Cryptosporangium arvum DSM 44712: one gene and its partner. The protein of the gene in region 1 interacts with the protein of each later gene in a pairwise test. Links are inferred from orthologs where the notes say so. Each region holds a gene or a part of one and is shown on either strand. Other genes may lie near its edges. The genes, in order: CRYAR_RS36735 and rlmB.

The links.
Region 2: the proteins of CRYAR_RS36735 (region 1) and rlmB interact in binary tests that used the Escherichia coli proteins (3 or more experiments, as listed by UniProt). The link is inferred for Cryptosporangium arvum DSM 44712 from one-to-one orthologs.

The regions. Positions count from the first base shown.
Region 1 is NZ_KK073874.1:8,048,259-8,062,316, forward strand. Bases 11,117-14,058 are described here. They hold CRYAR_RS36735 (NAD(P)H-hydrate dehydratase), read right to left. Parts: upstream 13,353-14,058; coding sequence 11,880-13,352; downstream 11,117-11,879. Other genes in these bases: alr (alanine racemase), read right to left, coding at 11,117-11,196; CRYAR_RS36730 (hypothetical protein), read right to left, coding at 11,222-11,839; CRYAR_RS36740 (holo-ACP synthase), read right to left, coding at 13,349-13,720; CRYAR_RS36745 (SDR family oxidoreductase), read left to right, coding at 13,769-14,058. In the rest of the region: CRYAR_RS36670 (nucleoside hydrolase), read right to left, coding at 1-750; CRYAR_RS36675 (hypothetical protein), read right to left, coding at 723-977; tRNA (adenosine(37)-N6)-threonylcarbamoyltransferase complex transferase subunit TsaD, read right to left, coding at 974-2,047; rimI (ribosomal protein S18-alanine N-acetyltransferase), read right to left, coding at 2,040-2,486; tRNA (adenosine(37)-N6)-threonylcarbamoyltransferase complex dimerization subunit type 1 TsaB, read right to left, coding at 2,516-3,193; CRYAR_RS36695 (hypothetical protein), read left to right, coding at 3,341-3,991; CRYAR_RS44125 (hypothetical protein), read left to right, coding at 4,276-5,313; CRYAR_RS36705 (long-chain-fatty-acid--CoA ligase), read right to left, coding at 5,518-7,044; CRYAR_RS36710 (MFS transporter), read left to right, coding at 7,284-8,447; tRNA (adenosine(37)-N6)-threonylcarbamoyltransferase complex ATPase subunit type 1 TsaE, read right to left, coding at 8,427-8,876; CRYAR_RS36720 (alpha/beta fold hydrolase), read right to left, coding at 8,876-10,075; more of alr, read right to left, coding at 10,078-11,116. UniProt on the Escherichia coli protein: Bifunctional enzyme that catalyzes the epimerization of the S- and R-forms of NAD(P)HX and the dehydration of the S-form of NAD(P)HX at the expense of ADP, which is converted to AMP.
Region 2 is NZ_KK073874.1:525,492-539,433, reverse strand. What follows is about bases 9,003-11,828. They hold rlmB (23S rRNA (guanosine(2251)-2'-O)-methyltransferase RlmB), read left to right. Parts: upstream 9,003-9,844; coding sequence 9,845-10,813; downstream 10,814-11,828. Other genes in these bases: CRYAR_RS02425 (ABC transporter ATP-binding protein), read right to left, coding at 11,266-11,828; CRYAR_RS02430 (VanZ family protein), read right to left, coding at 10,745-11,212; cysS (cysteine--tRNA ligase), read left to right, coding at 9,003-9,829. Also shown: CRYAR_RS02495 (chitinase), read left to right, coding at 1-1,121; CRYAR_RS02490 (hypothetical protein), read right to left, coding at 1,366-1,572; CRYAR_RS02475 (CPBP family glutamic-type intramembrane protease), read right to left, coding at 2,673-3,497; CRYAR_RS02470 (helix-turn-helix domain-containing protein), read right to left, coding at 3,576-4,400; CRYAR_RS02465 (nuclear transport factor 2 family protein), read right to left, coding at 4,526-4,912; CRYAR_RS02460 (hypothetical protein), read right to left, coding at 4,996-5,214; CRYAR_RS48425 (hypothetical protein), read right to left, coding at 6,793-7,845; CRYAR_RS02445 (SigE family RNA polymerase sigma factor), read right to left, coding at 7,842-8,351; more of cysS, read left to right, coding at 8,444-9,002; more of CRYAR_RS02425, read right to left, coding at 11,829-12,354; CRYAR_RS02420 (LacI family DNA-binding transcriptional regulator), read left to right, coding at 12,685-13,761; CRYAR_RS02415 (hypothetical protein), read left to right, coding at 13,801-13,942. UniProt on the Escherichia coli protein: Specifically methylates the ribose of guanosine 2251 in 23S rRNA.

The DNA of each region.
Region 1 (14,058 bases):
ACCGGCGTCGCCGATCTCGGCCGAGTCCAGTTCGCCGTTCATCCGGAACAGCAGGAGCTGACCGGCCAGCCGGGCGGACGGCACGTCGGACGCGGCCAGCGCGGTGGCGTCGGCCCGGGACACCCGGACCGAGTAGAAGACGTCGAGCCCGTACATCGTGACCGGAACGCCGGCGCCGAACACGATCGCGGCCGCCTCCGGGTCGGCGAAGACGTTGAACTCGGCCGCGGCGGTGACGTTGCCGCCGTTCACCGCGCCGCCCATCAGCACGATCCGCTCGATCTTCGGCCGCACCTCCGGGTAGGTGCGCAGCAGCAGCGCGATGTTCGTCATCGGGGCCAGCGGCACCAGCGTGATCGGGGTCTCGGCACCGAGCAGCAGGTCACGGAGCAGCTCGACGGCCGGCCGCCGGTCGAGCGGGCGCGTGGATTCGGGCAGGTCGACCTCGGCCAGCCCGTCGGCGCCGTGGACGTGTTCGGCCGTCTGGGTGGCGTCGGGTTCGGCCAGGTGCGGAGGATCCAGCAGCGGACGCCGGGCCCCGGCCGCGACCGGCAGGTCGAGCGGCGCCCCGGCGGCGTCGAGCACGCGCAGGGTGTTGCGCACGACCGGTTCCAGACCGGTGTTGCCGGCCACGCACGTGACCCCGCGCAGGTCGAGCGCCGGCGACTTCACCGCGAGCAGGAGCGCGAGCGCGTCGTCGACGCCGGTGTCGACGTCGAGGATCACCGGTCGACCGGAGAGAAGTCCCATGAGTGCGCCTCCCGTCGGAGCCAGTGTTTCGGGGGGTCGGCGAGCGCGACCGGCTCCGCGCGCCAGCGCGAGATCACCACGAGCCGGTTGTCGGCGGACGTGAAGACCTCGGAGCTGACGTGGCCCATCTTCCGCTCGAGCTCGGGCACGGCCACCGCACACGCCCAGTCGACGAGATCCTGGTGGGCCTCGGGGTGGGCCGCCATCTCGACCATCCGCACGATCATCGCGGCGCACCCACCTCGTGTGCGGCCATGACCACCTCGGTGACCGGCAACGACGAGTCGGCCGGCAGGTCGAGCGGCGACGGCGCGACCCCGGCGGCGACCAGCCGCGAGCCGAGCGCGGCGACCATCGCCCCGTTGTCGGTGCACAGCTTCGGGCGCGGCACGCGGAGCTGGACGCCGGCCGCGGCGCACCGGTCGGCCGCCAGCGACCGCAGCCGCGAGTTCGCCGCCACTCCCCCGCCGATCAGCAGCGTCTCGACCCCGTGCCGTTTGCACGCGTCGATCGCCTTCGCGGTGAGCACGTCGGCCACCGCCTCCTGGAACGACGCCGCGACGTCGGCCACCGGAACCGGCTCGCCGTTGCGCTGCCGGGTCTCCACCCAGCGCGCGACCGCGGTCTTCAGGCCGGAGAACGAGAAGTCGAACCGGTGCTCGGCGTGGTCGCGCGGGCCGGTCAGCCCCCGCGGGAACGCGATCGCGGCCGCGTCGCCGTCGCGGGCGGCCCTGTCGATCGGCGGGCCGCCGGGGAACGGCAGGCCGAGTACCCGGGCGACCTTGTCGAACGCCTCGCCGGCCGCGTCGTCGATCGTGGCGCCGAGCGCTTCGACGTCACCGGTCAGGTCGTCGACGAGCAGGAGCGAGGAGTGGCCGCCGGAGACGAGCATCGCGATCGCGGGCTCGGGCAGCGGGCCGTGCTCCAGCGTGTCGACCGCGACGTGGGCGGCGAGGTGGTTGACGCCGTACAGCGGCTTGTCCAGGGCCACCGCGTAGGCTTTCGCCGCCGCGACGCCGACCAGCAGTGCCCCGGCGAGCCCGGGACCGGCGGTCACCGCGATCGCGTCGACGTCGGCGAGCGTCACGTTCGCGTCGGCGAGGGCGCGGTGCACGGTGGGCACCATCGCCTCCAGGTGCGCGCGGCTGGCCACCTCGGGCACCACCCCGCCGAACCGCGCGTGCTGATCGACGCTCGACGCGACGGCGTCGGCCAGCAGCTCGTAGCCGCGGACGATGCCGACGCCGGTCTCGTCGCAGGACGTCTCGATGCCGAGCACCAATGGCTCGTCAGTCATTCGCTCTCCCTGGTGCTTCCAAGCGCATCACGATCGCGTCGGCGCCGCTCGGCTGGTAGTAGCCGCGGCGCAGGCCGATGGCCTCGAACCCGCGGCGGGTGTAGAGCCGCTGGGCCGGTGCGTTGTCCGCGCGGACCTCGAGCAGCACCTGCCGGGCGTCGCGCCGGGTGGCCTCGGTGAGCAGTTCGTCGAGCAGCCGCGCGCCCAGGCCGTGCCCCTGCCGGTCGCGCCGCACCGCGATGTTCTGCACCCAGGCGTCGTCGGGGCCGTAGACGCACAGCCCGGCGTACCCGACCACGTCGTCGCCCTCGAGCGCGACGCGGTACCAGCGGGTGTCGGCCTGGGCCAGTTCGGACCAGAACATGCCCGGCGACCATTCCTCGTCGCCGAACAGGTCACGTTCGATCGGGCCGACGGCCTCGATGTGCCACCAGCGCATCGGCGCGGTGACCGACTGCACCACTCCGGTCACGTCAGCACCGATTTGGCGGCGCCGGGCTCGACGGCGTCGGGCCGGCGCAGGTAGAGCGGGGTGAGCGGCTCCGCTGGCGCTTTCGCGAGCACCCGGGACGCGGCGCGGGCGGCGAGGTACTCCACCGCCGGGTACTGCGGCTCGCCGACCGGCCGGCCGAGCTGCTCGGCGTAGAGCGCGGCACCGCTACCGACGGCCAGCAGGTCGTCCCCGAGCTCGCCCGAATCCAGACGGGCGCGGAGGTCGGCGGGCTTGGCGACGTCGGGACCGTGGACGCGGGCGCCGGTGGCGTCGTAGGTGGCCCAGTACACCTCGCGGCGCCGGGCGTCGGTGGCCACCAGCACCGCCCGGCCCGGTACGGCCAGACCGTCGAGCGAACAGACCGGGTACGCCGGCACGCCCAGGGCGTCGGACAGGGAAGCCGCGGTCACCAGGCCGACACGCAGACCGGTGAACGGGCCGGGACCGACACCGGCGACGATCGCCGACAGGTCGCCGGCGGACACGCCCGCGTCGGACAGCGCCGCGGTGATGCTCGGGGCCAGCGTCTCGCCGTGCCGGCGGGCGTCCACGACGACCCGCCGCGCGCGGACCGTGACCGCTGAGGGGGCGGAGATCTCGGCGACACCGACGGTGACGGCGGCGGTGGCCGTATCGACTAGCAGAACCAGCACCCCGCAAGCCTACTGATCTCCGGCGGCGACAGCGGACGGCGCGGTGCGTAGCGGAGCCGACACAGCCTGCGTCAGCGCCCCCACGGTCGAGCCGGTCCGGAGCCCCCACGCTGTGGGACGGGCCGCTTCCAGGACCGGGAGGTCGACGTGAGTTACGAGCTGTACGAGCCGAACCCGCAGTACGCGCCCGCTCCACCGCCTCCCCCACCGCGGCGGGGACACTCGGGGTGGATCGCGCTGGGGATCGTGGCCGCGGTCGTGATCCCGGTGCTGATCGTGCTCGGCTGCGGCTTCGGGGGGATCCTGCTGGCCGCCCGCAGCGGTGCTTCGCCCAGCCCGTCCGCCGAGGCCACGCGGCCGGCCGTCCCGCCCGCCGGTGCGCCCTACCGCGTCCGGCTCCCGAGCGGATTCGTCTCGATCGAAGCACCGGCCGATCTCCGCGGCACCCTGGAGCACCCCGCAGCCGCCGTGCTCGCCGAGGGCGACACCACGAACATCCTGCTGACCGGCTCGGGCACGCTCCCGGTCGACACCGGGTCGCTGGCCGAGAACGCGCTGCGCACCGAGATCGACTCCGGCGTCACCGCGCTGGGGCACGACCCGAAGACCGGGCAGGCCACGTCCGTGCACGGCTACTCCGCGTATCGCTACGACTTCGCCTACGGCGGCGCGCACGCCTACAGCTACTTCGTCTTCAAGGGCACGACGATGGTGCAGGTGCTCTGCCGGTGGGCCGACCGGAAGGACGACGTGCTCCGGGGCTGCGACGACCTGCTCGCGACGCTGACGATCACCTGAACGGGGGTGTGATAGCTGTGTCCGGTACGCGACAGTGATTGCGTCGGCATCAGCACAGCGAAAACGACGTCGGCGCAGCAAGCTGGACAGAAGTCAGGGCTGGTGAGCCCGGCCGACCAAGCCCGGGGCGCCCGAACCAGGAGATACGGAACATCCCGTCGTCACACTGGTCACGCTAGTAGTGCGGTGAAGCCTCCGAGATGGTTGTCTGGCCCTCCCGCTCCACCTAGCGTGCTCTTCATTCACGCCGCGCTGGACCTAGACGGAGAGAACGGAACGAGGCAGTGAGCTACGACCCGAACCAGCCCTATGGCGGGCAGCCGTCTGACCCTTACGGTCAGCCGGCGAACCCGTACGGCCAGCCGCCCTCCTCGGGCTCGCCGTACAACCAGCCATCCTCGGGCTCGCCGTACGACCAGCCCGGTTCCGGTGCCCCCTACGGCCAGCCGGGTTCCGGCGCGCCCTACGGACAGCCGCCGGCGAATCCGACCGCGCCGTTACCCAACGACCCGTACGCCAACCCGAGCGCGGGTGCGTACGGCAACCCCAGCGCCGGCGCCTACGGCGCTGACCCCTACGCCCAGCCCGCCGACCCCTACGCGCAGCCCGCCGGCGCGTACGGCGCTCCCGGTGGCTTCCCGCCGCCGACCCCGCCCAAGAAGAAGAACACCGGCGTGATCGTCGGCGGCATCATCGCCGTGGCCGTCATCATCATCGCGGTCTGCAGCATCGGCGGCTGGCTGGTCGCCAACAGCGACACGAACGAGACGTCCGCGAGCAGCAAGCCGACCGCGCCGTCGGCCACCACGCTGCCCTCGCAGGGTGCCTCGGCCTCGCCGAGCGCCACCGGGCCGTCGATCGACACCAGCCGTCCCGAGGTCGCCCCGGCCGGCGCGCCGTTCACCACCCGGGTGCCGAAGGGCTTCCAGGAGGTCGTCACGCCGAGCTCCGACAACACCGGTGGGGCCCCCGACCACACGGCCGCGATGGCGAAGAGCGCCGGTGAGGCCGACGACCTGCTGGTCGTGGACTCGTACACGCTGAAGATCGACTCGACGTCGGTGAGCGACGCGGCGCTGCAGAACGAGTACGACGGCCTCGTGAAGCAGATCGGCCAGGACGCCACGACCCGGCAGAACGTGAACTACAACGGGTACCGGGGCTTCCGGTACGAGTTCAAGTTCGACTTCGCGAACGCGTACAGCTACTTCCTGCTGTACAAGAACCAGCAGATCCAGGTGCGCTGCCAGTGGGCGGACCAGGAGGCCGACATCAAGACCGGCTGCGAGTACCTGCTGAAGAACCTCCAGATCACCGGCTGACCTCCGGGCCCGCCCGATGGAGCTTCGTACCGGCACGACCGGTACGAAGCTCCATTTGTTTCTCGGGCGGTCGGCCGGGTGCGGATCACTCTTCGATCACGGATCGGCAACCATCGACCGCTGCGGCCCCACTCGCATGCACCATCAACGCACACACCGAACGCCGCCGACTAAACCCCTGGTCGGCGGCGTTCGCGGTGTTCGCTAGTTGAACCGGGTCTTCAGCTCGCGCTTGAGGACCTTGCCGGACGGGCCGAGCGGGAACGAGTCGACGAACTCGATGATCCGCGGGTACTTGTGGCCGGCCAGGTTCGTCTTGGCCCAGCCGATGATCTGCTCCTTGTCGGGCGACGCCCCGGGGGTCGGGACGATCACCGCGCAGACCTCTTCGCCGTGCGTGGGGTGCGGCACCGCGATCACCGCGACCTGGGCGACGTCGGGGTGGCGCATGAGCACTTCCTCGACCTCGCGCGGGTACACGTTGAACCCGCCGCGCAGCACCATGTCCTTCTTGCGGTCGACGATCGTGATGTAGCCGTCCTCGTCCTTGGTGCCGAGGTCGCCGGTGCGGAACCAGCGGTCGACGATGGCCTCGGCGGTGGCCTCGGGCCGGTTGAGGTAGCCCTTCATGATGTTGTGGCCGCGGATGACGATCTCGCCCAGCTCACCGGTGGGCAGGAACTCGATCCGCTCCTCGATCTCCGGCCGCGCGATCTCGGCGTCGACACCCCAGATCGGCCGCCCGACCGTGCCCGGCTTCGTCGGCCAGCCCTTCTGGTTGAACGTCGCGACCGGGGAGGTCTCGGTGAGGCCGTAGCCCTCGTAGACCGGGATCTGGAAGACCTGCTCGAACTGTTCGAGGACGGCCAGCGGCAGGGAGGCGCCGCCGGAGATCGCGAGGCGCAGCGGCGGCTTCTCGTCCGAATCGGCGTCGCGCAGGGCGTCGAGCAGCGCGATGTACATCGTCGGCACCGCGATGAAGTTGGTGACCTTCTCCTTGAGCATCAGCGCGAGCGCGCCGGGCCCGTCGAAGCGCGGCATCAGCACGAGCGTGCCGCCGGCCCGGAAGGTCACGTTCAACGAGACGGTCTGGCCGAACGAGTGGAACAGCGGCAGACAGCCGAGGACGACGTCGTCCGGGCTGGTGTCGAACGACGAGATCACGCTCGTGTCGACGTTCATCACGATGTTGAGGTGCGTCAGCATCGCGCCCTTGGGCTTGCCGGTCGTGCCCGACGTGTACAGGATCACCGCGACGTCGTCGGGCTCGGCCTGCTCGTAGGTGGCGATCGGCTCGGCCTGCTGGGCGAGCTCGTCGAGGCGCGGAGCCTCGGCGTCGCCGCTCAGGACCGTGAACAGTGGCACCCCGGCCAGCTCCGCGCCCTTGGCGCCCTCACCCAGCAGCGGGCCTGCGCAGACGAACAGCTTGGAGCCGGAGTCCTTGAGGACGTACTCGATCTCCTCGGCACGCAGCAGCGCGTGCACCGGGACGACGACCGCGCCCAGCGCCGCCGCGCCGTAGTACGCGAAGACGAAGTGCGGCGTGTTCGGGATGAGGATCGAGACCCGGTCGCCCGGGCCGATGCCCTGGGCCCTGAACACCGCGGCGTACCGCTTGGCCTGGTCCCAGACCGCGGCGTAGGGCAGCCGCAGGTCGCCGAGGACCAACGCGGTGTGGTTCGGACGCCGAGCGGCGGTCTCGGCGAGGATCGAGGCGACGGAGAGGGGCAAGGCGGACCTCCGGGCGGCGGCAGCGACGACGTCCTTTCGATCGTGCCACCGCGACCCGCACCCCGCACGGAGTTCCCGCTGCTCGCAGCCCTGTTGCACTCCGATCGCACCGGTGCGGCATACTTCGCCCATGCGTTCGCTCGAGGTTCAGTTGCCGCTCTACGGCGACGACCGCGAGCGTGGTGACTTCCCCGGAGCCGCGGGCCGCTGACCCCGTCCCTGCTCACCGAGGAATACCCGTGTCACCGTTCGCCCTGCTCCGACGACCTTTCGTCGCCCGGCTGCTCGCCTCCAGCCTGCTCGGACGCCTCCCCACCGGTATGGTCCCGGTCGCGCTCGTGCTGTTCAGCCGCGGCTCCGACGTGGGGTACGGCGTCGCCGGCCTGTTCGCCGCGGCGTACACGGCCGGGGGCGCGGTCGGCCAGCCGCTGCTGGCCCGCTGGATGGACCGTACCGGCCAGACCCGGATCATCGTCGGCGGTGGCGTGATCAGCTCGGTCGGGCTGGCCCTGCTGCCGTTCTCCGGCGTCGTCGGTGGCCTGGTGATCGCCGCCGTCGCGGGTGCGGCCACCCCGCCGCTCGAACCCGGGCTGCGCGCGATCTGGCCCGGTCTGCTGTCCGGCCCCGACGTGCCCAAGATCTACGCGCTCGACGCCGCCGCGCAGGAGTTGGTGTTCGTCGCCGGCCCGCTGCTGGTGCTGCTGGCCAACTCGTTCGGCCCCGCCGGTGGGCTCTACGCGGCGGCGGCGATCGGGCTGACCGGCGCGCTCTGGTTCGCGGTGGCGCCGGCGTCGCGCCAGTGGCGTCCGACCGAGGTGGGCGAGCGGCACTGGGCCGGTGCGCTGCGCCCGCCCCGGCTCCGCCGCCTCTACCTCGGCATCTCGCTGATCGGGCTGGCGATCGGGACGTTCCCGGTGGCCGCGTCGGCGTTCAGCGAGGCGTCCGGCGACCGCGGCTGGACCACCTGGCTGGTCGCGGCCAACGCGGGCGGCGCGCTGATCGGCGGCGTCTGGTTCTCCGGCCGCTCGCACCGGTACTCGCCCGGCCGGGTGCTCCCCTGGCTGTTCGTCACGCTGGGATTCGGCTACCTGCCGCTGGCGTTCCTGCCCACCGACCCCGGAATCTTCCCGCTCGCGCTCGGGCTGACGCTGGTCAGCGGCCTGTCTCTGCCCCCGCTGATGACGCTGACGTTCCTCGTCATCGACCGGCTCGCCCCCGAAGGCACGGTGACCGAGGCGTTCGCGTGGCTGATCACCGCGTTCCTGGTCGGCAGTTCGACCGGCGCCGCGGTGGCCGGTGCCATCGTCGCGCAGACGTCGCCGAGCTGGGTGTTCGTCCTCGCGTGGGCGTCCGGCCTGCTCGGCGCGCTGCCGACGTTCCGGCTACTGGGCCAGCGCGCGTAGCCGGTCGGGCCAGTCGCCGCCGTGCGGCACCAGGGTGGCGACACGCACGTCGGAGTCCTCGTCGCGGTCGAGCCGGATCTCCAGGTAGGCATCGGTGAGCTGCTCGACGAGCCCGGCGCCCCACTCCACCACGGTGACCGCCGCGTCGACGTCCGCGTCCAGGTCGAGATCGTCGACCTCGGCGACGTCGCCCAGCCGGTAGGCGTCGGCGTGGACCAGGGGAAGCCGGCCGCCGGGGTGGATGCGTGAGATCACGAAGGTCGGGCTGGTGACCGCGCCGCGGACCCCGAGACCGGCCCCGATCCCCTGGGTGAGCTGGGTTTTCCCGGCGCCGAGCGGGCCGACGAGCACGATCAGGTCACCGGCCCGGAGCAGCGGGGCCAGCGATCGGCCGAGCGCACGGGTGTCCTCGGGGGTCTTGAGCTCCATCAAGCACCCTTCCGGCGCAGGATCTTCTCCAGCGCTCGTCGTTGTTGTCCGCCCGCGCGCCGTGCCCAGCTGCGACGCTGCTTGGCCGCCGCCACCTCGGTGCGGTGCGGCGCCTCGGTCGGCCGGCGTCCCGCCGCCACCTGCGCGGACCGCCGGAACAGCTCGAGCAGGGCCTCGTTCGTCGCGTCGGCGTGCTCCATCAGCGTGCAGTGGCCGCCGTCGGCGACCTCCAGCAGCGCGGCTCCGGGCAGCAGCTTCGCGATCTCCCGGGTGTGCTCGACCGGCGTGAGCAGGTCGCGGTCGCCGCAGACGACGAGCGTCTCGATGCCCGCGAACGCCTCCAGAGCGGCGTACCGGTCGTGCTTCGACAGCGTGCCCAGGTACCCGGCGATCACCTCGACCCGGGTGCCGTCGTTCATCCGCTCCACGTACTCCACGAGCGCGGGGCTGGGGTTCGCGGTGCCGAACCCGTACCGCTCGGTGAGCAGGTACGCGAGGTCGCTGCCCGAGCGGCGGCCCCGCTCGGCCATGATCGGCTGCCAGCGCAGCACCTTCGCCAGCGTCGGCGTCAGCGCGCCGCGCAGCCAGGCGACGATCGGCGGGAACCCGAGCGCGACGTCGTCGAGATGGCCGGCGGACGTCGAGATCAGCGCGGCGCCGACGACCCGGTCGAGCACCAGATCGGGATGACGCTCGGCCAGCGCCATCAGCGTCATGCCGCCCATCGAGTGCCCGGCCAGCACGAGCGGGCCGTCGGGGGCGACCTTGGTGATCACCTCGGCGAGCGAGTCGGCCAGCTGGTCGATCGTGTAGTCGCCGTCCGGGCGGGGTCCGGAGTGCCCGTGGCCGGGCTGGTCGTAGAAGACCATCCGCAGCTTCGGGTCCTCGTGACCGGTGAACACCCGCCGCTGGAAGTGCCAGGTGCCCATGTCCAGGGCGAACCCGTGCACGAAGACCACGGTCAGGTCCGGCTCGCCGTCGGCCTCGACGACCTCGACGTAGACGTCGACGCCGTCCGCGGTGACGATCTGCGCGCTGTCGTAGGGCAGCGCGCCGAACGGCTCGTCAGCGTAGGGATCACCGATGCGGCGCCGGCGGCGGGTCGCGAACCGCTCGGCCGCTACCCCGGCCGCCGCGCCGGCGGCCATCGAGCCGACCAGCGCCCCGGCCAGGCCGAACGCACCTTTCGCCAGTCCCATGCCTAGGCCCCCGTCCCGACGTAACGGCGCGGGACGCGCGCCCCGATCCGCGTCACGATCTCGTAGTTGATCGTGCCGACCACGTCGGCCCAGTCGTCGGCGCTCGGCCCGCCCGGGCCGAACAGGACGGCCTCGTCGCCGGCGGACACCGGATCGTCCCCCACGTCGAGGACGAACTGGTCCATGCAGACGCGCCCGGCGATCGTCCGCCGTTCCCCGCCGAGCAGAACCGGGCCCCGGCCGCTCGCCTGGCGCGGGATGCCGTCGGCGTACCCGAGCGGGATCAGCGCGAGCGTCGTCTCCGTGGCGGTGTGGTACGTGTGCCCGTAGGACACGCCGTGGCCCGCCGGGACGCGTTTCGCGATGAGCACCTCGCCGCGCAAGGTCATCGCCGGCCGCAGTGGGGCCTCGATCCGCGCGGGGTTCGGCGAGAGCCCGTAGAGCGCGACGCCCGGGCGCACCAGGTCGAAGTACGCCTGCGGCAGGGTGAGCGTTCCGGCCGAGTTGGCCAGGTGGCGCACCTGCGGACGGATGCCCTGCTTCTCGGCGATCTCCAGCGCCTGGGAGAACACGCCGAGCTGCGCCGCGATCGACGGGTGGCCGGGCTCGTCGGCGCAGGCGAAGTGGCTCCAGACGCCGACCGCCTCGATGATGCCGTCGGCCTGGGCCTTGGCCGCGGCGGTGAGCAGGTCGGGCCAGTCGGCCGGGGCGGCGCCGGAGCGCCCGAGTCCGGTGTCGACCTTCAGGTGCACGCGTGCGGTCTTCCCGGTGGTTCTCGCGGCGGCGACGACCTCGTCGAGCACGCGGACGCTCGGGACACCGAGGTCGACGTCCGTGCTCACCGCCGGGGTGAAGTCGGTGCCCGGCCCGTTGAGCCAGCTGAGCATCGGGGAGCCGATGCCCGCGGTGCGCAGTTCGACGGCCTCGGCGACCGTGGCCACCCCGAGCCAGGTGGCGCCGCCGGCCAGCGCGGCCCGGGCGGCCGGCACCGCGCCGTGCCCGTACCCGTCGGCTTTCACGACGGCCATCGTGGCCGCGGAACGCGTGGCCGCGCGCTCTGCCAGGTGTGCGGTGTTCGCCCGGATCGCATCCAGGTCGATCACCACTTCCGCTTGCACCATGGCGTCCATTCTCCCAGGCGTGGGCTCATACACGGACATCCGGTGGAGGACTGGACGTGCTCGGGCTCGGGCTGGGGCTGGGGGCGCGCGGTGACGTCTCGGTCGGCCGGGGCTGCGGCCGGTCGCACAGCGCGTGCAACTCGGTGCGGGCCCGCTCGGCTTCGGCCACCTGGATGAACGGCGCCGGGTCGCTGGTGGCGAACCAGTAGAGGGCCTGCCGGACGGCGCGGTGGACGATCCGGATCGGCTGGCGCATCGAGCGCGGCGCCCACGACACGTCGGCCAGCAGGTCGGCGCTGTTCCGGTTCCAGGCCGCCAGATCAGGGTCGATGGTGGGCAGCGAGCGCAACAGACCGATCGCGGTGTCGACGTGGCGGAGCACCCGGTCGCACGCTCCGGCCACACCGGCCGGCGGCGGCTCCGACGGCACTGATCGCGGCGGCGAAGGCGGCACGACACTCGGCGGGAGCTGCCCGCGGAAGGGCACGTCGACCTCGTCGCTCGGCGTGCGGGTCACGTTCCGGCTGCCGGGTAACGCCAGTGGTTCGTTCTCGTCCAGCCAGACGAACACGAGGACGACGAGCAGCGCGAGGAACACTGCTCCGATGCCCGTCAGCAGGCCGGCGAGGTAGGGGCGCCGCATGGCCTGAGAGTAGGTCTCGGAGCCACTCGTCAATGGTTCGTTATCGAACGGTCCGCTGAACCGCCGCCGGAAGGTGATCGAGGACGCGCGACGCGACGACCGGGCCGGCCTCGGCGGCGAGCCGCCCCGCGGTGCCGTGCACGAACGCACCCGCCGCCGCGGCCTCGGCCGGTGGCACGCCGCCGGCGAGCAGCGAGCCGATCACCCCGGAGAGGACGTCGCCGGTGCCTGCGGTGGCCAACTCCGGCACGCCGGCCTTGACGACGTACACGGGCGCGTCGTCCGGGCTCGCGATCACCGTCCGGTAGCCCTTGAGCAGCACGGTGACGCCCAGTTCGCGGGCCGCGCGGCGGGCGGTGTCGATCCGGTCGGGGCCGACGTCACCGGCCAGGCGCGCGTACTCCCGGTCGTGGGGGGTGAGGAGGGTGGGAGCCTCGCGATCACGCACCAGCGCCGGCTCGCGGGCGACGATCGTCAGGCCGTCGGCGTCCAGCAGCACGGGGAGATCGGTGGCGAGTACCTGCCGGACGGCGTCCACCGCGTCGTCGTCGGTACCGAGACCGGAGCCCACCACCCAGGCCTGCACCCGGCCGGCGTCGGCCACCGACGGCGCGGAGACGACCTCGGGGTGTGCCGTACGGACCGCGTCACGGGCCGCGCCGGCGTACCGGACATAGCCCGACGGGCCGGAGAGTGCCCCACCCGTGCAGAGGATCGCCGCACCCGGGTACTGCTCCGAGCCCGCCGCGACACCGACGACACCACGGGTGTACTTGTCGTCGGACGGGCCGGGGCGGGGCCACCAGCGGGCGACCGCGTCCGCGGTGACCAGGCGGGCGAGCGGCTCGGCCGGGAAACTCAGCCCGATGTCGACGATCTCCACCAGCCCGGCCCGCACGGCACCCTCACCCACCAGCAGACCGGCCTTGAGGCTCCCGAACGCGACCGTGACGTCGGCGGTGACCGCCGCGCCGGCCACTTCGCCGGTGTCGGCGTCGACGCCGCTGGGCAGGTCGACCGCGACGACAACCGACCCGTGCGCACGCCACTGTTCCGCGGCGAGGGCCAGCCGGGCGGCGTCCGGGCGCAGACCACCGCGCCCACCGATGCCGAGCAGCCCGTCGACGACCACGGCCGGCCGTTCCCGGACGTCCTCGAGTTCGACGAGCCGCCCGCCGGCCGCTCGCAACGCGGTCAGACCGGCGCGGTGCACCCGCTCGTCCTGGACGCCCGCGACCGCCCGCACCACCGCACCGCGGCGGGCCAGCGCGGCACCGGCGAACAACGCGTCACCACCGTTGTCGCCCTTGCCCACCAGCAGCACGACCGGCGCGCCGTAGACCCGGTCCAGGACCTCGACGCACCGCCGGGCCAGGCCGGCCGCGGCCCGGCGCATCAGAGCACCCGGGGGGACGTGCGCCATCGCCTCGTGCTCGGCCGCCCTGATCGCCTCCACCGACCACGCGCCGGTGAGGACATCGTCGTCAGGCCGGTTCCGCGGGCCGGAGCTCATGCGCCCTCCGCCACGACCATCGCCGAGGCGATCCCGCCGTCGTGGGAGAGGGAGAGATGCCAGCGGGCGATGCCGGCCTTCGCGGCGGCCTCGGCGACGGTGCCCTTGACGTCCAGCCACGGACGGCCGGCGTCGTCCGGAACGATCTCGCAGTCGTGCCATTTGAGCCCGTGGGGAGCGCCGAGCGCCTTCGCGACGGCTTCCTTGGCCGCGAACCGCGCCGCCAGCGAATCCGCCGGACGCGGGTGGCCTTCCTGATTGACGCGTTCGGCCGCGGTGAACAACCGCTCCGCGAGGTGCGGGGTGCGGGCCACCGCGGCGGCGAACCGTTCGACGAGCACGACGTCGATACCGACACTGACGATCACGCTTCACACCCTGGCATGTCGGGTCGCAACAGTGGCACCGTGTCTCCCGTGCCACCTCTCACTGGTCGAGTTGCCCTGATCACCGGAGCCAGCCGCAAGGCGGGTATCGGCGCCGCGATCGCCGGCCGTCTCGTCGCGGACGGCGCGTCGCTCCTGCTCCACGGCTGGGACGCGCACGACGAGGCCCAGCCGTGGGGTGCCGACGGTCTGCGCTCGGTGGCGATGGACCTGGCCACCGGCGGGGGGCGGGTCGCCACCGCGGCGGCCGACCTGTCCGATCCGGCGGCGCCACGCACGCTCGTGGGGTCCGCGCTCGATCAGTTCGGGCGGCTGGACAT
Region 2 (13,942 bases), 7.5 Mb from region 1 along the record:
CGCCGGGCCGGGGCGGGCGTCACCGCCGGGTGAGCGACCTGCCGTACCGCATCACCGCCGCGCTCGGAGCGGCACTGGTTCTGGCCGCCGGCGGGATCACCGCGTACGGAGCGACCCATCGCCCCGCCGACACCACGGTGACCGCGTCGAGGCCGCTGGCCGCAACGAGCGAGCCCCGCGCACCGCTGCCGGTGCCGGAGACACCGTTCGAGCCGTACGTCGACATGGGTTACTACCCGCCCTACGACCTGGCCGGATCGGTGGAGAAGGCCGGGATCTCCCGGTACATCCTCGGGTTCGTCGTCGCCAAGGACGGCTGCACGCCCAGCTGGGACGGTGACGTCGCGATCGACGACGCGGAGATGATCCAGCGGGTCGAGGACTTCCGGGCCGCCGGCGGCGACATCCGGATCTCGTTCGGTGGCGCGGCCGGGGACGAGCTCGCCGCCGTCTGCGCTTCCGTTCCGGCTCTGGCCGACGCGTACCAGCGCGTCATCGACCTGTACTCGGCCACGGCGGTCGATTTCGACGTCGAGGGGAACGAACTCGGGGACACCCCGGGGCACGATCGGCGCGGGCAGGCGATCGCCGTGCTGCAGAAGAACGCCGCGGCCGCGGGCAAGAATCTCGACGTCTCGCTGACGCTGCCGGTCAACCCGAGCGGCTTCACCGCCAGCCCGATCCGCATCCTGACCGCGGCCGCGAAGGCGAACGCCCGGATCGACGCGGTGAACGTGATGGCGATGGACTACGGGCGCTGGGCGGCCCCGGAGCCCGAGGGCATGATGGGCACCTACGCCACCCAGGCGATGACGAACGCCGTCGGAACGCTCCAGGAGGTGTTCGGGCTCAGCGAGGCCGAGGCCTGGAAGCGCATCGCGGTGACTCCCCTGATCGGGGTGAACTCACCGGCCACCGAGGTGTTCTCGCTCGAGGACGCGGCCAAGGTCGGTGCGTTCGCGCGTGAGAAGGGCGCGGCGTTCTTCTCGATGTGGGCGATCACCCGCGACCGGCCCTGTCCGACCGGCGTCGAGGCCGACGCGGAGTCCGACGCGTGCGCGGGCAACGCCCCGGACCCGTTCGCGTTCACGAAGGCGTTCCTGGCCGCACCCGGCGACTGACGAGCGGCCGGGTGGTCGGCTGCGGGATCGGTCACCGGGAGAGCGCGAGTTCGCGCAGCATCGCGGCCCCGGTGCCCTCGCGCCGCAACCGCTCCAGCCCGCTGCGGACGACGTCAGCGTTGACGTCCGCGCACCGGGACGCTAGTTCGTCGACGACCCCGGACGCCCCACGGTCAGCGCGACGATTTGCCGAGCGACGAGCGCCACCACGTCGCCGGCGGTGTGCGGTCGGGTGGCGGATCGTTCACGCCGGGGCTCGGAGGTCGTCGGGTATTTCCCCCCGCTCCGACGAGGCGACCACTTCGGCCGCCCAGCGGACGCGGCTGCAGGGCCAGTTGGGGGCGGCCTGCCAATGTCCGGCGTTCCCGCACATCGGGTCGTCGCGGTAACGCTCGAGCGGCTCGTGCTGGTCGAGCAGCCGGTAGGCGGTGGCGACGTCTTCGGGCGTCAACGGTCTGTGCCACACCATGCCCATGGTTTTTCCCCTCCCTGGGAACGCGCTCCGCCCGGACAGAACTGTTCCGATTCCACTACCCATCGCAGTCGCCGCCACACGCGATGTGGGACGACGGGATTTAGCAATTCCCATCCCACCCCCTTATGACGGACCGATCAGGGCGTAAAGACGATGCGGTCGGCGACCGGCGCGTTCCAGAACTCGGCGATCCGCGCGAGCGGCTCCACCCGGTACCGCACGTCGATCGCGCCGTCCGCCACGGCGGCGGCGAGTTCCGGCAGCTCGGCGAGAAACTCACGGGCGGACACCGACCCGATGCCGCTGCCGACGATCTGCAGCCGGGCCGCACGTAGGGCCGTGGACGGAATCGGAGCGTCCGCACCGCCTATCGATCCGATCTGGATCCAGGTCAGCGGCGCGCTCCGATCGGCTCGGGCGGTGAGCATCGATCCGGCGACGCAAGGCGACCCACGACGACATCGCCGGGTTCATCGCCGACGCGATCAGTGCCGGGTCCGCCCCGTCCGGAAGCACCGCGCTCCGGCGGGCGTCGATCACGGTGCGGTCGGCGAACATGCCGAGCTTCGTCTCGTCCAGAACCGCGTAGCGAAGCTTTTGGTCGTGGTCCCTGACGACGCCGTCCATGCCGGGCACCAGCGGGAACGCGCTGTTGCTGCTGTAGTGCGCCCCGGTGGCACGCGACCGGGTCAGGTGGTGCAGGCCGGCGGCGAGCACTTCGACGACGAGCTCGTCGCCACCGACGGCAGCCGGCTCGGGGTGTTCGCCGTAGACCGGCGTGGCGTCGGGAGCGGTGAGGACTGCGGTCGCTCACCCAGCTGCGGGTGCTGGGCATCCTGCGTGATCGCCGGGCCCGCATGACCGAACTGGCCGCGTACCTGGGGCTCGACAAGTCGACGCTGTCCGGGCTGGTCGACCGGGCCGAGCGAGGGCTGCTGGCCCGGGAGAAGAATCCCGAGGACGGCCGGGTGGTGGACGTCTTCATGACCCCGGCCGGCTCGGAGCTGGCCGACCGGGTCTACGTCGAGGTCCGCCGGGAACTGGCTCCGCTGATCGACCAGTTCGACGTGTTCCGCCTACTGGACCGCGACCCGCGGTGAGCTCTTGCGGCGCATCGGGACGATGGTGCCGCGGCGGGCGGCGAGCCACAGGAAGACGACCGTGAGCACCACTCCGGCGGTCAGCGTGTAGAGGCTGCCCTCGGGGCCGAACGCACCGCCGGTGACCAGGTCCGAGCCGGACAGGGTGGTGTCGAGGAGCCCCTTCGAGTCACCGTTGCCGGAGACCGTCGCGCTGGCGATGCCACCGAGACCGAAGTTCCAGCCGAAGTGCAGGCCGATCGTGACCCACAGGCTGCGGGTGGCGGCGTAGCACGCGCCGAGCATGAAGCCGGCCTCGAGCGCGATCGCGGTGGCGCCCCACAGGGTGGCGTCCGGGTTGAACAGGTGCGACGCACCGAAGATCACACCGCTGAGCAGCAACGCGAGCCAGGTGCCCGTCACCTTCTCGACCCACCGGAACAGCAGGCCGCGGTAGATCAGTTCCTCGGTGGTCGCGGCCGCGGCCATGAAGCCGAGGATGCCGAGCGCACCACTGACCGAGCCGTATCCGTCGACGTGGAAGTCACCCAGGAACCAGATGTTGACGATGACGGCCGCGAACATCGCGAGGCCGATCGCGGTGCCACGGGCCAGGCCGCCCGCCGCTTTGCTCCGCGCCAGTTCGGTGACTTCACGCTTCTCGGTACGGCGGACGATCCAGCCGTAAGCGAGGGCGGCGACCGCTGCGGCGATCAGGCCTACGACGAGGCTGACCCAGGGGTTTCCCTGCACTCCGGTGGCCACCTGACCGCCGACGGCCGCGACCGCGACGACCACTACGAACTGAAGGACGAATCGCATGACCGCTCCTTGAAGGGGTCCGCGACCGGGGGTGTCGCGGCTTGTCAGGAACGCTATGGATTCGCGAGTTTCAGCACGTCACCGCAGAGTGGACACCTCGCTGTAGCTCTCTCGGGGGACAGCGTGGGTGTAGACGACGACGCGGAGGTCCCCCGGGTCGAGGGTCAGGACGTCCAGGTCGAGGTCGACGTGGCCGTGCGTCGGGCTCGGCACGCGCAGCTGATCGGCGTGGCCGCCCGGTACCGGCGGCGCGTTCCAGAGCTGGACGAACTCCGGGCTGCGCGCGTGCAGATCGGCGACCATCGACGCCAGTTCGACGTCGGCCGGGTAGCGACGAACCGTCTCGCGCAGCTCGGCCACGACCGTGGCGCGGAAGCCGTCCAGTTCATCGGGCACCCGGAACACCGACGGCCCGACCTCGGTGAACGCGCGCCACACCACGTTGCGACCGCGCCCGGGCGTCTCCGGGATCGTGCAGACCTCCGAGTGCCAGAGGTCGTTCGCGGCCAGCACCGTCCAGCTCGCGTCGCAGACGCAGACCGCGACGTCGCTCAGCCGCTCCAGCATCCGCCGCGCCGTCCCGGTCACCTCACGCGGAACCAGCCCGTCCGGCTCGGGCGACGCCGCGAACCCGGCCAGCGCACGCAGCCGGGCGTGCTCACCCGAGCTGAGCCGGAGCGCCCGGGCGAGCGCGTCGATCACGCCCGGTGACGGCTTGCGGCGCCCCTGCTCGAGGCGCTTCACGTGCTCCTCGGAGACGCCCGCGATGCCGGCGAGTTCGTCCCGGCGCAGACCGGGCACGCGCCGGACGGCGGGTAACGACGCCGGCACCCCGGCTTCCGCTGGTGTGATCCGCTGCCGCAGGGTCCGCAGCGCGGTCCCGAAATCGTCGTCCCGCCGCACGGGTCCATTCTGTCAGCGGTTGTCAGCCGCTCCTCAGGTGCGGGCGAGACGCGACGTCAGTCGCGGGCAAGTCGCGACGTCAGTCGCGGGCTAGACGCGACGTCGGTCGCGGGCTAGACGCGGCCTCAGTCGCGGGCGAGACGCGGCCCGCCCGGGGTGGACGCGCTCGGGGCGTCGACGGGCTCCATGTAGAACCGCGACCGCTGAACCAGATCGTCACCCACCGTGATGATGATGACGCCGCGCAGATCCTGTCCCGCCGCCCGCGTGTAGTGCCACTCGCCCCACACCTCGTCGCCGACCTCGACCGCGTTGGTCATCGCGATCGTGATGTCCGGCGAGGTCGTGAAAATCATCTCCCAGTTCCGGCGCACCTGCTCCGGCCCGTGCACGTCCCGCCCCGGATGAGCCGGCCACTCCCCACGGAAATCCGGCCCGAAACAGGACGCGATGGCGTCGAGATCCTGGCTGTTCAGGGCGCCGATCAGGCGCTCCACTACGGCGTTACTCATACAGTCGACGCTAGACGCGGTCGGCCTGATCCATGAGGGCCAAGATGTACCACCTTCAGAGCGAGCAGGAACGGAGCAGCGCACTACGAGTTGCCGGACTGATCCCGCGCTCCGTATTTCGCGAAACGCTGCTTCACGTTCGAGGCAACTCCGGATCCCATCCGGACCATGCGCATCGCAGCCCGGACGGCGGGTTCCTGGCGAGCCGCCCGCTCGATCGCGTCCCGCAGCCGGGCATCCTCCGAGGCGCCGGCCAGATCGGCGCCGCTCCCCCACCGCACGCTGACGTCGTCGAGAGTCAACGGGTCCGTCGTGAGCAGCTCACATGACCCGTCGCCCGAATCCGGACGGTCGGAGCACTCATGAGCAGACCGTACCGACTGCGCCCGGCCGAAGTCAGGAACGCCCGAGCACCCCGTCCGAGACGGTGGGCGATGCCAGCCAGACAGATCGACGGCGTGATGTGCGCTCGCGGGTAAACGAGCTACCCGGTCAGATGAGTGCTGGTGAGAGGGCTTGAACCCCTGACCGCCGAGTACAGGTGCGGTGCGACGCGCCTTCCGCCGTCCGGGTTGCCCGCCATCATCTGCTCCGGCGCCGGTCAGCGGCAGTTTGACGTCCGTAAGCGTCCGCGCCGATCGTGCGGTCGTCGTGACATCCGGGTGACATGGTTCGTGACCGCACCACGGCCACCGCGGACGTTACGCTGACTGGCGACAGCTCCGCCGATCCATGCCGATAGGAGGTGCCGCATGACTGGGATGGTGGCGCCGGCCTGGATGCACGACCAGGTCACCGCTGAGCAGTACGCGACCTGGACCGAGGAGCAGTGTGCGGGCATCGAGATACTCGACGGGATGGTTGTTGTGAGTCCCGGCGCGTCCAAGACCCGGCCAGCAACCGATACCGCGAGAGCGACCTCCACACCGGGGTCATCAAGACGACCGCGCCTCTCACGATCGACCTCGACCTCGGGCGGCTCTGACTGCACGTCGGCCACTCCGCCAACCGGCCAGCTCCCGGCAACACGAACTGCCTAGTCAGACAAGGGCTGGTGAGGGGAATCGAATCCCTAACCATCCGACTACACGTGCGGTGCGACGCATCCTTTCGTCGTCCGGCACAGGTCGTTGCAGTCCGTTCTTCAGCAGCCGCGGCTATCCCAGATAACTGCCCGGTCGGGCTTGACTTCGCTGCACGCGATCGCCTTGACGATCTGGTAGCCCTCGAGTTCTTCGAGCGTGGTCGTGATCTCGGTGTCCCGATCGATGTCACGCTCAGCCACCGGCTGGCTCGTGATGGCGTCGGCCGGCGCTGCCGTCCCGGCCGGAGCCGCGTAGGACGCGCTGAGTGCCGTCTTCAGCCGGTCGTTCACCTGTCCGTTGGTCAGTACGGCGATGCGCGCGTTCGTAACCGAGAAGTACCGGAACAACTGAGAGACGTTCTCGACGCGCAGCGGACCGGTCGACTTCTTGCACTCGACGAGAATCTGCACCTCACCGTCACGCATGATCGCGTAGTCGACCTTCTCGCCGCGCTTCGTGCCGACGTCGGCCGTGAACTCGGGTACCACTTCGAGCGGGTCGAACACGTCGTAGCCGAGGATCGTCGAGATGAACGGCATCACGAAGCGGCAGCCGGAGGCGGTGGGCGTCGGACCTGATGGCGTGGCTTTTGCTGTCCGGTCGCATCGCAACAGGCCTCGGCGCAAGCAGGAGGCGCGTGGCCCTGCCGCTTCAACCACGATCTGACCGTTGGCTGGCGCTACCCACGCGGGGCCGGCCCATCCGCAGCGCCGCGACGGCTGAGGTCGTGGCCCCACCGGACGACGTCGGCCCGGCGCTGGTGGCCGGGCGACGTCGTCCAGGCTCGTCGCACCGCTACTTCCAACTCGAGGGCTCCCGGATGTCCCCGGTCATCTCGAAGCTCGCGATCGCCCGCTCGGCGAACTCCAGGCCCGCCTGAGTACGCCCCGGCTCCGGCCGGCTCACCGCCATGACCTTCGTGTTCGTGTCCGCCGTGAAGTAATAGTGGTACTCGCCGCTGGAAACTGCGGTTTTTGAGACCGCGTACGGCCCGATCTGCGTCGTCGGCTGGGCCGAGCCACCCATGTTCAACTGGAACTCCACTCCCGGCCCCACGCCGGCCCGGGCCAGATACATCGCCCGGATCGATGAGGTACCCCCGCCGGACCTGATGTCCAGCCTGGTCAGCGGCACTTTGGGCTTGATCGACGTGAACGGGAGCGGCGTGGGTCGGTCGACCGTCACCCGCAACGACTCGGCGATCCGGACGGCCAGTTCCTTCGCGTTCGCCATGTCCCGGACGTCGACCGACGCCTGTGCCCCGGACGCCCAGCGGAACCGCAGTTCGCCGGCCCAGGTGCGGACGCCCTTGCTGGTCTCGCGCGGGATCCACGTCGTCTCGGAGCCGTTGATCGTCGGGCCGGGGCCCGTCGTCCGCCGCATCGGTTTGTTCTCGGGCTCGAGGTCGGGCACGCCGGTGTTGCGGGGGGCCACGTAGACGATGACCCGCTGTGCGCTGTCCTGGAAACCTCCGCCCGTCGTCGCCGTGTACCGCGCGCCCTTGGGCTCCTGCTCCACCCGCCAGTGGTCCAGCCCGGCCGGGAGCCAGACCGGCGTGACCTGCAGCTGCGCCGGGTCGAACGCGCTCGGAGCGACCACGGTGGGGGTGGGTGAGACCGGTACCGGAGTGGCCGGGGGGACGCTGCTGCTATCGGTCACGAACGCCATCGCGACGCTGCCCAGCGTCACGATGGCGACCAGCGCCGCCGCGCCGACCAGGATCAGCCGGTGCCGCATCAGACGCTGTCGCTGCGCGATCGACGCCGCGACGTAGGAATCCGCAGCGGTGTGCATCGGCACCTCCGTAGCCACGTCGTGCAGCAATTCCCGGAGCGTCGCCTCGTTCATCGTCCGCTCCAATCCTGGGTCGCAGCGACCTCTTCTGGCAGGACGCGACGTAACGCCGCGATGCCCCGTGCGGTGTGGCTCTTGACCGTGTTCGCCGGGCACCCGAGTGCTTCAGCGGTCTCGTCCACCGAAAGATCTGCGTAGTAGCGGAGGACCAACGCGGCGCGTTGTTTCGGGGGCAGGGTCGCCAGCGCGGCCCGCAGGGCCAGCGTGGCGGCCGGGTCGGGGCCGGGAACCGAGGCCTGTTCCGGTAACCGGTCGACGAGCACCACCCGGCGGGCCCAGTTCGCGCGACGCTCGCTCAGGAACACCCGCACCAGGACCGTCCGCGCGTAAGCGTTCCGGTTCTCGGCCCGGCGTGCCTTGTCCCAGGCCAGGTAGAGCTTGACCAACGCGTTCTGCACGAGGTCGTCCGCGCGGTGCCCGTCCTGGCAGAGGACGTACGCCAGTCGGCGCAGCACCGGCAGCGCGGACCGCACGTATTCGTGGTACTCCTCGTCCTCCATACCCCTATGAGGCACCCCGACGATGCTCACGTTGCGGCAATGCGTGAATAAGTTGTCAGGTACCGGTCCGGGGCCGCGTAGAATCGCGCGGCGTGACTCTCCGTCTCCATGACACCGCCAGCCGGTCGATCCGCGAGTTCGTTCCGATCACTCCGGGGCGCTGCGGGATCTACCTGTGCGGGCCGACGGTGCAGTCCGCGCCCCACATCGGGCACCTGCGCTCTGCCGTCAACTACGACGTGCTGCGGCGCTGGCTGACGCGCTCGGGCTACGAGGTGACGTTCGTACAGAACGTCACCGACATCGACGACAAGATCCTGGCCAAAGCCGAGGACGTCGAGTGGTGGGCGCTGGCGTACCAGAACGAACGTGCGTTCGCCGACGCGTACGCCGCGCTGGGCTGCCTCCCGCCGACGATCGCCCCGCGGGCCACCGGGCACGTGCCCGAGATGGTCGAGCTGATGAAACGGCTCATCGAGCGCGGCCACGCCTACGACGCCGAGGGCGACGTCTACTTCGACGTGCAGTCGTACGCGGAGTACGGCGCGCTCTCCGGGCAGCGGCTCGACCACATGCAGGGCGACGGCGCCGACGACCACTGCAAGCGCGATCCCCGCGACTTCGCGCTGTGGAAGGGCCGAAAGCCCGAAGAGCCCACCACTGCTTCCTGGCCGACGCCCTGGGGCCCCGGTCGTCCCGGCTGGCACCTGGAGTGCTCGGCGATGGCCGGCCGGTATCTCGGCCGGGCGTTCGACATCCACGGCGGCGGGCTCGACCTGGTGTTCCCGCACCACGAGAACGAGATCGCACAGTCGAAGGCGGCCGGGTTCGGGTTCGCGAACTACTGGGTGCACCACGCCCTGCTGAACCTCGGCCCCGAGAAGATGAGCAAGTCGCTCGGCAACGTCATCGACCTGCCGAAGGTGCTCGGCCTGGTCCGCGCGATCGAGTTCCGCTACTACATCGCGACGCCGCACTACCGTTCGACGATCGACTACAGCGAGGAAGCGCTGCTCGAGGCGGCCGTCGGGTTCCGGCGGATCGAGAACTTCGTGGAACGAGCAGTCGAGCGGGTCGGCCCGGTCGACGGCGTTCCCGGTGCTGCTTTCACGGCCGCTCTGGACGACGACCTCGGCACGCCCGCCGGCATCGCGTCCGTGCACGAGGCGGTGCGGGTGGGGAACGCGGCTCTGGCCGCCGGCGACGAGGCGGGCATCCGCTCGGCGCTCGCGGAGGTGCGCGGTGGCCTCGAGGTGTTCGGGCTCGATCCGCTGTCCACCGAGTGGGCGGCCTCCGAGGCGGGCTCGGCCGACGATCTGCGCAACGTCGTGGATTCGCTGGTGAAGGTCGCGTTGGAGCAGCGGCAGGCGGCTCGGGCCCGGAAGGACTACGGGGCCTCCGACGGCATCCGGGACCAGCTCAAAGAGGCCGGTATCGTGGTGGAAGACACTCCAGCGGGTCCACGCTGGACCCTTTGATCGAAAGAGCCCCGCATGCCCGGCAACAGCCAGCGCCCGAACCGTCGTAAGACGGGAACCAAGAAAGGCGCGGTCGTCGGCTCGGGTGGCCAGCGGCGCAAAGCACTCGAAGGCAAGGGTCCGACGCCGAAAGCCGCCGACCGGTACAAACACAAAGCGAACCGGTCGGCCGCCGCGGCGGCCCGGCGCACCTCCGGCCCCGACAAGCCCAGGGCCACCCCCGGGCGGCGCGGCCAGGGCACCCGGGAGGGCGCTGAGCTGCTGGTCGGCCGCAACCCGGTGGTCGAGGCGCTGCGCGCGGAGATCCCGGCGAGCGCGCTGTTCCTGGCGCTCGGCGTCGACATCGACGAGCGCATCAACGAGGCGGTGCAGACCGCGGGTGACCGTGGGTTGTCGATCCTCGAGGTCAGCCGGGCCGAGCTCGACCGGATGACCGGTGGGGTGCTGCACCAGGGCATCGGGCTGAAGGTGCCGCCGTACGCGTACGCGGACCTGCCCGACGTGCTGGCCGCCGTGGAGGGCGCGCCGCTCGTCGTCGCTCTGGACGGCGTCACCGACCCGCGCAACCTGGGTGCGGTCGTGCGCTCGGCGGCTGCGTTCGGCGCCCACGCCGTTGTTCTTCCGGAGCGGCGCGCGGCCGGGATGACCGCAACGGCCTGGCGTACGTCCGCCGGCGCGGCGGCTCGTCTGCCGGTCGCTCGCGTCACCAACCTCACCCGGACGCTGCGGTCGCTGCAGGATCAGGGCTTCAGCGTGCTGGGTCTGGACGCCGACGGCGACGTCTCCACCGACTCGCTCGAAGTGGGCGCCGATCCGGTGGTCATCGTTGTCGGTTCCGAGGGGCGCGGCCTCTCCCGTCTCGTCGGTGAGGCCTGTGACCAGCTCGTCTCCATCCCGATGACGAACGACACCGAGTCACTCAACGCGTCGGTGGCGGCGGCCGTGCTGCTCGCCGAGGTAGCGCGCCAGCGTCGCCAGGGCTAGGCCGAGCAGGAAGCCGTAGACGTTGTCCGCGACGTCACGGGAGTCGCAGAAGCGGCTCAGCGGTAACAATCGCTGAGCCGCTTCGATCGCGACCGGGAGCAGCACCAGCCAGCGGTGCCTGGTGAGCGCGGCGAACGCCCCGAGCGGCACGAACATCCAGACGTTGAGGCTGCGCCCGTTGATCGGCCACGGGATCCAGGTCGGCTGCCAACCCCCGTTGATGCAGTGGTTCGTGTCGTTCGCGAAGACCGCGGGGGCCGGGGCGAGCGTGATGACCAGGATCGTCGCCAGCGTGGCCACCAGGCCGACCTCGGCGAGTCCGCGCTTCGTCACGATGCTGACGGTCACGGCGCCGAGCGCGATCACCACGAGCGGCGCGATGCGCAGCACGTCGTCCACGAAAAAGCCTGCACCGACCACGTCGGTGCAGGCTTTCTCAGCTTTTATCGACGTCAGTCGATGCGCGCGCCGGTCCCGGCGTGGAAGACGTGCACGTCGTCCTTGTTGATCTGCAGGTGCACGGTGTCGGCCAGGGTCGGAACCTTGCGACCGTCGGTACGCGTGACGATCCGCGTGTCGTCGCCACCGATCTCGGAGTGGCCGTAGACGTAGGCGTCGGAGCCGAGCTCCTCGACCAGGTCCACGACCAGCGGGAGGCCGGTGCCGTCGGAGACGACCTCGATCGCCTCGGGCCGGAAGCCGATCGTGACGTTCTTGCTGCCACCCTCGCCGGCCGCCGCGACCTGCTCACGGGTGAGCGGGACGACGATCGGGCCGAGCTGCGCGCCACCGTCGGTCAGCGGGACCGTCTTGAGGTTCATGGCCGGGGAGCCGATGAAGCCCGCGACGAACGCGTTGCCCGGGCGGTCGTAGAGCGCGCGGGGGGTGTCGCACTGCTGGAGCAGGCCGTCCTTGAGCACCGCGACGCGGTGGCCCATGGTCATGGCCTCGACCTGGTCGTGGGTGACGTAGACCGTGGTGATCTCGAGGCGCTTCTGCAGCGCGGCGATCTGCGAACGGGTCTGCACACGGAGCTTGGCGTCGAGGTTCGACAGCGGCTCGTCCATGAGGAAGACCTGGGGCTGGCGGACGATCGCCCGGCCCATCGCGACACGCTGGCGCTGACCACCGGAGAGCGCCTTCGGCTTCCGGTCGAGGTACTCCTCGAGGTCGAGCAGCTTCGCGGCGTCGCGCACCTTCTCGGCGATCTCGGCCTTCGGCGTCTTCTTGAGCTTCAGCGCGAAGCCCATGTTCTCCGCGACGGTCATGTGCGGGTAGAGCGCGTAGTTCTGGAAGACCATCGCGATGTCGCGGGCCTTCGGCGGGAGGTGCGAGACGTCCTTGTCGTTGATGAGGATCGCGCCCTCATTGACGTCTTCGAGACCGGCGAGCATCCGGAGAGAAGTCGACTTCCCGCAACCGGAGGGGCCGACCAGGACCAGGAATTCGCCGTCCTGGATCTCGAGGTTCAGCTTGTCGACGGCGGGCTTCGTGGAACCGGGGTAGATCCGGCTCGCGCCCTGGTACGTGACAGTTGCCATGGTGATGCAGTCCTTTCCACCGGCAGGAACGTGCCGGACGATCCGAGTGGTGAGGGCTGCGCCTGTTTAGGGCGTTGCCTCCCGCGATCGAGGCTGTTCGCCGCGACCGTGGAGCAAAGATAACCCCAACATGTCGCTGACGTTGCTGTTCAGCGAAAGGAACTGCACTTTCGGTTACTTACAATTAGTGGTTGTCCGATTTCGATTGGTAATCTCTATGCCCATGAATCGTTTCAAATGCCTACGAGAGGTGCGTCGATGATGTACATCACAAAGGCCCTTGGTTACCGGCGGGTATACGCCGAGCGCTTGATCGGTTAGGGTCCGCCCATGATGGCCCAGCGCCAGCCCCGTCGAACCGCCACACTCGCGTCGTTGGCGGCGGAACTCGGCGTGTCACGCACGACCGTTTCCAACGCCTACAACCGCCCCGACCAGCTCTCACCGCAGTTGCGTCAGCGTGTGCTCGAAGCAGCCAAGCGCCTGGGTTACCCCGGGCCGGACCCGCTCGCGCGGTCGCTGCGGACCCGCCGAGCCGGTGCGATCGGTCTGCTGCTCACCGAGGCGCTGTCGTACGCGTTCCGCGACCCCGCCGCGGTCGAGTTCCTCGAGGGCCTCGCGCGCGAATGCGAAGACGCCAAGACCGGCCTCCTGCTGGTGCCGGCGGTACCCGGCGCCGGCACGGATCCCGCGTTGGCCGCCGCGGCCGCGGTCGACGGCTTCATCGTCTACTCGCTGCCGAACGACGACCCGCATCTGGACGCCGCGCTCGCGCGCCCGGTGCCGACCGTGATCGTCGACGAACCGCTGAACGCGTCCGGAGCCGACTACGTCGGAATCGACGACCGGGCCGCGGCCGCGAAGGCCGGAGCCCACCTGGCCGAGCTCGGCCACCACAAGATCGGCATCATCTGCAGCCGCATCAGCTCGCAGCGCGGCCCGGGTGGTCAGGCCACGCCGGAACGGCAGCGTTCGTCCCCGTACGACGTCGTCCGGCTGCGTCTCGACGGCCTGTTCGACGGCCTGCAGCTCGACCGCGAGGACGTTCCGGTCTGGGAGTGCTGGGAGAACACGATCGACTCCGCGGCCGCCGCGGCCAAGGAGATGCTCGACGCGTACCCCGAGCTGACCGCGGTCGCCTGCACCACCGACGTCCTGGCGCTCGGCACGATGCAGGCGGTGCGCGAATCCGGGCGCTCGGTCCCCGACGACGTGTCCGTGACCGGCTTCGACGACATCCCCGAAGCCGGCGCGAGCGGGCTGACGACCGTGCACCAGTCGCACGCGGAGAAGGGCCGGGCCGCCTGGCGCCTGCTCAGCCGCGACGACCGCGACGAGACGCCGACCATGCGGGCCACGATCCCGACCGAGTTGCGTGTTCGTCAGACGACGAGTCGTTTGGCCTGAGGCCTGTTGGGTGGCGCTCGGTTCTAGTTGGATGGTCGAGTGCCTTCGGTCCGGACCAACAGTGACCTGTACCTCGCGATGTCCCGACTCGGCTCGTCCACCCGCAGACCGTTGGAAGAGTTCCTCCGGTCCTGGTGGTCGACCGGATACGACCTGAGTGACTCGAAGGCCCTCGAGCCGG